3 regions of the Streptococcus parauberis NCFD 2020 genome follow, and region 1 is predicted to be linked to each of the others. Evidence: predicted binding sites of a transcription regulator. Region 1 holds the regulator's gene; each other region holds the start of a gene.

Region 1 (3,287 bases):
AGGCTATGCATTAGCTCACCAAGATAAAGGTAAGCATATTATCACTACTGCCATTGAACATCATTCTGTTCTTCATACCATGGACTATCTTGAAAAGCGTTTTGGCTTTGAGATTACGTACCTAGAAGCAAAAGATGGGATTATCTCACTAGATGAATTTCAAAAAGCTCTGCGTCCAGACACTATTTTAGTTAGCATGATGTCAGCTAATAATGAAACTGGTGATCTTCTCCCAATTGCTGAAGTTGGTGACATCCTCAAAGATCACCAAGCCGTTTTTCATGTTGATGCTGTTCAAACCATGGGAAAAGTGCAACTATTCCCAAAAAATCTTGGAATTAATATGATGTCGGCTTCTGCCCATAAATTCCATGGACCAAAAGGAGTTGGTTTCCTTTATCAAGATGATGTTCTTTTTGATCCACTTCTACATGGCGGTGATCAGGAAGAAAAGAGACGCTCAAGTACTGAAAATTTAATTGGAATCGTTGGAATGACAAAAGCTCTTACTGATGCTTATCAAATGATGTCTGAAAATTATCAGCATGTTGAGCAACTTAAGGAACATCTTTTGGAACAATTGCAGGGCACTGCTTTTTATCTTAATAAGGGCAACAAATCCTTACCACATGTCATTAATCTGGGCTTTCCCGGACAAGTTAATGCCTTGCTATTAACCCGCCTAGATCTGTCAGGAGTAGCAGTCTCAACTGGCTCTGCTTGTACTGCAGGAACGGTGGAACCAAGTCACGTTTTGGAAAGTTATTATGGGAAAGATGCTCATCAACTAATTGAATCACTTAGGATCAGTTTTTCAGACCAAAACACCATTGAGGAAGTTGATTTTCTAGTAGATGAAATAAAAAAAATAATAGGAGAATAGAATGGCTTTTGAAAAAGAAATTGCCTTAAAGGATTGCAAATATACTTATATCATCAGTCCAAAAGTAAAGAAATATACATTGCGTGATACAACTTTTAGTGAAACTAAAATTGGCCACTATGAATTAACTCGACTGTTAGAGGAAGTTCCAAATTCCGGTGAAGGTTTTCCTTTAAAAATCACAATCAATAAAGATTTAAGCTCTTTTAAATTAACTATCACAGACAAATCTGCTCTTCGTTTGGTCAACATCTTTAAGTCAGAAGATAACAAAATTATTCAAGATAAATTTTACTTTTTAATGGATAGTTTGGTAGAACGAGATATTTTTATCAAACAAGAAAATTAAGATTCTATAAGGAGAAATTAATGATTAAAGTCAGTTTTTTTAATGAAAGTAAACAAGAAAAAACAGTTTTATTTTCAGATTTTAAGGAATTTGAACGGGCTCAAGTCTCTTGTGATATTTCAACCCCTGATTACCATCCAGTTATTTCTGTAACTGTAGACGGACAAGAATTAAATTATCAGGGAACTTATGGAGACCTTTATTTTTATCTGCTTAAACGAAATGAAAAATAATAGTTTCACCAATTTTGATTTAACATGTCAAAATTGGTTTTTTTATACATATTTTATAAAATTTTTTAATTTTTACTGTATTTCAAATTTTAACGTTGCAATTTTCACAAAGTATTTGTTACAATAGTAACAGAATTATATCAGTCTATTATATTAAAGGAGCTACTACCGTGGTTATCGACAAATCTATTCCAAAAGCGACTGCAAAACGCTTATCCCTCTACTACCGAATATTTAAAAGATTTCATGCTGATCTAGTTGAAAAGGCGAGTTCAAAACAAATTGCAGATGCTATGGGTATCGACTCAGCAACTGTTCGTCGTGATTTCTCATATTTTGGTGAATTAGGCCGTCGTGGATTTGGCTATGATGTTACAAAATTAATGAACTTCTTCGCCGACCTACTTAATGACCACTCAACGACAAATGTCATCATTGTAGGGGTAGGTAATATCGGTCGGGCTTTACTACACTACCGTTTCCATGATCGCAATAAAATGCAAATTGCCATGGGCTTTGATACTGATGATAATCCAATTGTTGGAACATCAACTTCAGATGGTATTCCTATTTATGGTATTTCATCAATTAAAGAGCAGCTTAAAAACACAGAGATTGAAACTGCAATCCTAACTGTTCAAAGTGATCATGCACAAGAGGTTGCGGACCAACTTATTGCTTCAGGAATAAGAGGTATTCTTTGCTTCTCTCCAGTTCACTTAAATGTTCCTAAAGGAATTATTGTACAGTATGTGGACCTAACTAGTGAATTACAAACTTTACTTTACTTTATGAATCAAAACGATACATTATAGGAGTAAGTAAGACTAAGCCAATTATTGGCATTTCTGCCAATCAACGACTAAATACTGCTTTAGATGACCTGCCTTGGACCTATGCCTATGCAGGTTTTTTTGATGCAGTAATTAAATCAGACGCCATTCCACTACTTCTCCCTATTGGTGATGAGGAATTTGCTCAACGCTATGTCTCCCTTATAGACAAAATTATCTTAATAGGTGGTCAAAATGTAGATCCTTCTTTTTACAAAGAAGAAAAAAATGCCTTCAATGATGATTTCTTATATGAAAGAGATATCTATGAAATTGCCTTAATCAAAGAAGCTTTGAAGCAAGGTAAACCAATTTTTGGAATCTGTCGTGGCATGCAATTAATGAATGTTATCCTTGGTGGCACACTTAATCAAAATATACTAAATCATTGGCAAAATGGACCATCCGATTCTCAATACCACGAAATGGTAACTAAAAAGCACTCTTTTTTACAGGATATTTATTGTGAAAAAGCTTTGATTAATTCATTTCATCACCAAAGTATTAAAGAACTTGGTAGAGGTCTGGAGATCATTGCTATCAGACCCGAGACATAATACTGTAGAGGCTGTTATTTCAAGCAATCCAAAACTTAATTTCATTGGTGTTCAATGGCATCCTGAGCTACTTCAACAAAAATCAGATACTGATGTTCAGTTATTTAGTTATTTTATTAATACTTATTAATACTTATTAAAAAATTTGTGTATTTTCTCTGAAACTATAATATGTTTTCTTTCCAACGATGATGTGATCCAAACAGGTTATTCCAATTTGGTCGCATGATTGTTTTATTTTTTCAGTGAAATGAAAATCATTTTCACTTGGGTTCGTTAATCCAGAAGGATGATTATGGACAACAATTAAACTAGTTGCCATATTTTTACAGGCATAATGTAAGATTTCTCGAGGTTCTGCTATTGAGCGTTTCACACTCCCAATAAAGATGGTTTTTTCCTCAATTATCCGATTTTGGGTATCTAAATAAA
Region 2 (3,287 bases), 460 kb from region 1:
GTAATCAGATTTCTCTAAAAAGACGAACTATTTATATTTTCATGATAATCTCAATAGAGTTTTCAAAAACAACCATTATCCACTAGCTTTTTTGTACTTAATTTTGTAAAATAGTAGATGTACTAGGTTTAAACCTAAAATAAAAGGAGATATTAACTAATGGTAAAATTGGTTTTCGCTCGCCACGGTGAGTCAGAATGGAACAAAGCTAACCTCTTTACAGGATGGGCTGACGTTGATCTTTCAGAAAAAGGTACACAACAAGCTATTGATGCTGGTAAATTAATTAAAGAAGCAGGAATTACTTTTGATAAAGCTTATACTTCAGTTTTAACGCGTGCTATCAAAACAACAAATTTAGCACTTGAGTATTCTGATCAACTTTGGTTACCAGTTGAAAAATCTTGGCGTTTAAATGAGCGTCACTATGGTGCTCTTACTGGTAAAAATAAAGCAGAAGCAGCTGAAGAATTTGGTGACGAACAAGTTCATATCTGGCGTCGTTCTTATGATGTATTGCCTCCAGCAATGCCTAAAGATGACCAATACTCAGCACATACTGATCGTCGTTATGCTGACGTTGATCCTGCATTGATTCCTGATGCAGAAAACTTAAAAATCACTTTAGAACGTGCATTACCTTTCTGGGAAGAAACAATTGCACCAACTTTATTAGAAGGTAAAAATGTTTTCGTAGGAGCACATGGTAACTCAATTCGTGCCATTGTTAAGCATATTAAAGGCTTATCTGATGATGAAATTATGAATGTTGAAATTCCAAACTTCCCACCATTAGTTTTTGAATTAGATGAGAAATTAAATATTACTGCTGAATACTATTTAGGTAAATAATATCGTAAAAACCAAGCCAGGCTTGGTTTTTTATTTTGATTTAAACTCAAATTGATTTATGGTATGATGATAATGGGAAAGCGAGGTAATCCAATGAAAGCCAAAGAACGTAGACAACAGATTTTAGGTATGCTTGAAAAAAGTGTTACGGCCTTATCGGCAAGCTATCTTGCTGAGGAATTTGGTGTCAGTCGACAAATTATAGTGGGTGATATTGCTATTTTGAGGGCTTCACAAGTTGATATATTATCTACACCAAGAGGTTATCAGATGAATCAACTGCTAACTAATAGTAATTTTACTGGTAGAATTGTTTGTCAACATAGCATTGAAATGACTGAAGATGAATTGGATATCATTATTTCTCATGGAGGAGTTGTCTCGACAGTTGAAGTAGAACACCCTATCTATGGCATGTTAGTTGCGTCATTGAATATTAAATCTAAAGAAGATATTATAGACTTTATATATAAGGTAAATCATGAACAAGCTGAATTACTATCTAGTTTAACTAATGGACTGCATAGTCATCTTATTTCTTGCCCAAGTCAAGAGCAATTTGAAATGATTAAAAAAAAGTTAGCGCATAGAAACATTCTTTATATCAATAAATAAAACCATACAGGTGTCTTGACACCTGTATGGTTTTTGCTTTATAATATGATAAAAAGGAGATTTTATGACTAATAAATCAACACAAACAATTGCCTATTCATCAATTTTAGTAGCATTTGGGATTTTGATTCCAATGATTATGCCAGTTAAAATAATTATTGGTCCTGCATCTTACACCTTAGCCAGTCATGTCCCATTATTTTTAGCAATTTTTATTTCACCAGCAGTAGCAATCTTTGTAAGTCTGGGGACAACATTAGGATTTTTTCTAGCAGGATTTCCCTTTGTAATTGTTCTTAGAGCTTTTTCACAGATTTTCTTCACTTTGATTGCTGCCTTTTACATTCGAAATCATCAATCACAAATCTCATCACCCATAAAAGCTTTGCCATTCGCCTTATTTATTAATATCATCCATGGGCTAGGAGAGTTTCTCGTTGTACTCTTATTTACAAGTGGACAATCTCCTGATGTTGGTTATATCTGGTCAATCTTTTCATTGGTGGGATTGGGCACTATAGTACATGGCTTAGTTGATTTCTACTTGGCTCTTAGTCTTTGGAATATCATACTTACTAGAATCGGACTTAATATTAAACCATTATAATATAAAAAGTGTAAGTTTCTTTCTGGAAGGGCTTGCATTTTTTTTATTTAACTGGTATATTAGTTTATGCATTTGTGAGTGTTGTAACAATAGGAGATAATATGAAAAGTCCAGATATGATATTAGCGGCAACAATTGAAACAGGCCATCATAAAATCGAAAAACCATTTTTAGCAAAAGCTATTTTAGGTTTCATCGGTGGAGCAATGATCAGCTTAGGCTACTTACTTTACGTACGGATTGCAGCCAGTGGTTTAGAAGCATTTGGTAGTTTTTCGAGTATCCTGGGAGCATGTGCTTTTCCAATTGGTTTGATTATCATTTTAATGGCTGGTGGAGAATTAATTACTGGAAATATGATGGCCGTGTCAGCTACTTTCTTTTCGAAGAAAATCAGCATTTCTGACCTGCTTAAAAACTGGTTAGTCATTACCATTTTTAATTTGATTGGCGCCTTTTTTGTAGCCTTTGTTTTTGGTCACTTTTTAGGTTTAACGTCGACAGGAATTTTTAAAGAAGAAGTAATCGAAGTAGCACATGCGAAAATCGCTGCTAGCCCGCTACAAGCCTTTGTTTCTGGAATTGGCTGTAATTGGTTTGTTGGTTTGGCATTGTGGCTCAATTATGGCGCTGAAGATGCCTCTGGCAAAATTTTAGGAATCTGGTTCCCTGTTATGACATTCGTTGCTTTAGGTTTCCAACATAGCGTCGCTAACGCCTTTGTCATCCCTGCTGCAATCTTTGAAAAAGGTGCAACCTGGCTTGAGTTTATCCAAAATTTTTCTTTTGTTTATTTAGGAAATATAATAGGTGGAGCCGTTTTTGTTAGTTTATTTTACTATTTTGCTTTTACCCATAAACATAATGATTAACCAAGGTGCCCTAAAAAAATTTTTGGCCGAGAATTTATTCTCGGTCTTATTTTTATCAATTTATGTTAAAATAATAAAGATAGTAAAAAGGAGGTTTTGGTCATCAAAGAAAAATTTGAATCGAAAACAATATCAAAAAAAACAGCTAGTATTACCAACCGAATTCACATCCTTTTTCTAATTATTGTTCTATTATTCACTGCATTGATACTCCGTTTGGCAGTAATGCAAATTCAAAATAAAGCATTTTATGATGCAAAATTAAAATCATCCACGGTTTATAATATAAAGACCTCTAATCCAAGGGGAAAGATATTTGATCGAGATGGGAAAATTCTTGT
Region 3 (3,287 bases), 1.4 Mb from region 1:
TTGCGACCATTTCTGGAATTAGAGATACAACTGTCCGCTTCCAAAAAAATGTTAAATTATGGCCAATGAAATTTGTTATTGGTTTTATGGCTGGAGCATTTGCCCTCTTGTTGCTCTTGACCTTGTCCTTAGACTTTAACAATATCATAACTTACTTGTTTGGCTTTGTTTTAGCAAGTTTGTTTACTGCTGTGATGGTTTATGCGGCGCGTGTCTTAAATGACCAAACACCGACTATTGAAGAACCGTTTATCATTACTTATATTGCAGATATCAGTTATGGAATGTATCTTTTCCATTGGCCGTTCTATATCATTTTTAGCCAATTAGTGCCTAACTGGTTTGCTGTGATTTTAACACTGATTTTCTCAGTCCTCTTCTCAACCCTTTCTTATTACATCCTCGAACCTTTACTTGTTGGTAAAAAGCCTAATCTTTTTGGCCTTAGTCTTGATCTAGAGAAATATACAAAATGGTTTGCTTTAGCTGGACTTGCTTTACTGTTATTAATGGTTGGTCGTAGTATAGCTGCGCCAAAAGTTGGCAAGTTTGAGACTGAGCTCACAGTTGGTGCTTTACAGCAAAGTCAAAATAGCTTGAACCGGACGCATACTCTTGCAGCTGGAGATGCCAACGCCTTGAGTGATGTTAGCATTATAGGGGACTCTGTTGCCCTTAGATCAAGTGCCGCTTTCTCAAAAATTATGCCATCAGCACAGCTTGATGCCGCAGTAAGCAGAAACTTTAGCCAAGCTTTTGAAATTTACGACAATCGTAAATCGTCTGAGACTTTATCCAAAACAATCGTTTTGGCCGTTGGGGTTAACTCTTTAGATAATTATAAAACGGATTTACAAAGTTTTATCAAAGATCTTCCAAAGGGTCACCGTTTAGTAATTGTCACTCCTTATAATTCGCAAAATTTAGCACAAATTGCTGAAGTCCGTAATTATGAACTCACACTTGCCAAGAAATACTCTTTTGTTAGTATTGCTGATTGGTACAAAGTAGCTGTTGCCACACCAGATATCTGGGAAGGTACTGATGGCGTTCACTACAGTGATGCAGACACTAAAGGGGCTGATCTTTATGTAACAACTATTAAAGATGCAATTGAACGTGTAGCCAAAAAAGAAGCAAAATAAGACCTGAATGGGTCTTTTTTTGTGTACATATAAAAAAGTTTGAAAAAAACTTCACAAAAAATTTGTGAAACTATTTACAAAGTGAAGATTTATGATATAATAATTTTGTAAATAAATTGTGAAACTTTTAACAAACAAGATTTCTAGAGGAGAATAGAATGGTTGAACAAAAAATGACACCGGAACAAAAATTAGCAGATGCACAAGCACACGTTGATGAGCTTGTCCAAAAAGGTCTCGGTGCCTTAGAAGAATTCCGTAAATTAAATCAAGAGCAAGTAGACTATATTGTTGCTAAAGCTTCAGTTGCTGCTTTAGATGCTCACGGTATCTTAGCAATGCATGCTTTTGAAGAAACTGGTCGTGGTGTTTTTGAAGATAAAGCGACTAAAAACTTATTTGCTTGTGAACACGTTGTTAACAACATGCGTCATACAAAAACAGTTGGAATTATTGAAGAAGATGATGTTACAGGTTTGACTATGATTGCTGAACCAGTTGGTGTTATCTGTGGTGTTACACCAACAACAAACCCAACTTCAACAGCTATCTTTAAATCTTTGATTGCTTTGAAAACACGTAATCCAATTGTCTTTGGTTTCCACCCATCGGCTCAAGAATCTTCAGCACACGCAGCACAAATCGTTCGTGACGCTGCGATTGCTGCAGGAGCTCCTGAGAATTGTATCCAATGGATTTCAAAACCTTCTATGGAAGCTACTGGCGCTTTGATGAATCACGATGGTATTGCAACTATTCTTGCAACTGGTGGTAATGCAATGGTTCGTGCAGCATATTCATGTGGTAAACCTGCCCTTGGTGTAGGAGCTGGTAATGTACCTGCTTATGTTGAAAAAACAGCAAATATCCGTCAAGCAGCACATGACATTGTTATGTCTAAATCATTTGATAATGGTATGGTTTGTGCTTCTGAACAAGCAGTTATTATCGATAAAGAAGTTTATGATCAATTTGTTGAAGAATTTAAATCATACAGAACTTACTTTGTAAACAAAAAAGAAAAAGCTCTTCTTGAAGAATTCTGTTTTGGTGCAAAAGCAAACAGCAAAAACTGTGCTGGTGCAAAATTAAATGCTGACATCGTTGGTAAACCAGCTACGTGGATTGCTGAACAAGCTGGCTTCAAAGTTCCAGAAGGCACAAACATCCTGGCTGCTGAATGTGCTGAAGTTGGGGTTAAAGAACCACTTACTCGTGAAAAACTTTCTCCAGTTATTGCAGTTCTTAAATCTGATTCTACAGAAGATGGTCTTAAAAAAGCTCGCCAAATGGTAGAGTTCAATGGACTTGGTCACTCTGCAGCTATTCATACAGCAGACGAAGCTTTAGCTAAACGTTTCGGTACTGAAATGAAAGCTATGCGTATCATTTGGAATTCACCTTCAACTTTTGGTGGTATTGGTGACGTTTACAATGCCTTCATTCCATCATTAACACTTGGATGTGGTTCATATGGACGTAACTCTGTAGGTGATAATGTTAGTGCTATCAACCTCTTGAATATCAAAAAAGTAGGAAGACGTAGAAATAATATGCAATGGTTTAAGGTTCCTTCAAAAACATACTTCGAACGCGACTCTATTCAATACTTACAAAAAGCTCGTGACGTTGAACGTGTCATGATCGTTACTGACCATGCGATGGTTGAGTTAGGCTTCTTGAATAGAGTTATTGAACAACTTGACTTACGTCGTAATAAAGTTGTTTATCAAATCTTCTCAGATGTTGAACCAGATCCAGATATTTCAACAGTAAATAAAGGTACTGAATTAATGCGTGCCTTCAAACCGGATACTATTATTGCACTTGGTGGTGGTTCACCTATGGATGCTGCCAAAGTTATGTGGCTCTTCTATGAACAACCAGAAGTCGATTTCCGTGACCTTGTTCAAAAATTCATGGATATCCGTAAACGTGCCTTCAAATTCCCTGAACTTGGCAAGAAAACAAAATTCATTGCTATTCCAACAACTTCAGGTACAGGTTCAGAAGTAACACCATTTGCGGTTATTTCAGATAAGAAAAATAACCGTAAATACCCAATTGCTGACTACTCATTGACACCAACAATTGCTATTGTAGACCCATCATTAGTTATGTCAGTTCCAGGATTTATTGCTG

What was found. Region 1 encodes Rex, which represses fermentation and respiration genes when NADH is low (regulators of the CRP and FNR family bind a similar motif). Its sites were predicted from a motif close to TTGTGAANTANTTCACAA; they were not measured.
Region 2: a site for Rex is predicted at 2,147-2,164, ahead of SPB_RS04665 (formate/nitrite transporter family protein). Genes of this name have one in related genera too.
Region 3: a site for Rex is predicted at 1,262-1,279, ahead of adhE (bifunctional acetaldehyde-CoA/alcohol dehydrogenase). Genes of this name have one in related genera too.

The regions. Positions count from the first base shown of each region.
Region 1 covers NZ_AEUT02000001.1:474,363-477,649, reverse strand. Annotated here, with positions in the region: gene SPB_RS02360 (cysteine desulfurase family protein) at 1-883, shown strand, start outside; gene SPB_RS02355 (DUF1831 domain-containing protein) at 885-1,232, shown strand; gene SPB_RS02350 (DUF4649 family protein) at 1,253-1,465, shown strand; gene SPB_RS02345 (redox-sensing transcriptional repressor Rex) at 1,636-2,280, shown strand; partial or broken gene SPB_RS10985 (gamma-glutamyl-gamma-aminobutyrate hydrolase family protein) at 2,277-2,985, shown strand; gene radC (RadC family protein) at 2,992-3,287, opposite strand, start outside.
Region 2 covers NZ_AEUT02000001.1:931,633-934,919, reverse strand. Annotated here, with positions in the region: gene SPB_RS04680 (phosphoglycerate mutase) at 160-852, shown strand; gene SPB_RS04675 (transcription repressor NadR) at 946-1,467, shown strand; gene SPB_RS04670 (hypothetical protein) at 1,532-2,074, shown strand; gene SPB_RS04665 (formate/nitrite transporter family protein) at 2,176-2,946, shown strand; gene pbp2b (penicillin-binding protein PBP2B) at 3,043-3,287, shown strand, end outside.
Region 3 covers NZ_AEUT02000001.1:1,915,097-1,918,383, reverse strand. Annotated here, with positions in the region: gene SPB_RS09645 (acyltransferase family protein) at 1-1,145, shown strand, start outside; gene adhE (bifunctional acetaldehyde-CoA/alcohol dehydrogenase) at 1,304-3,287, shown strand, end outside.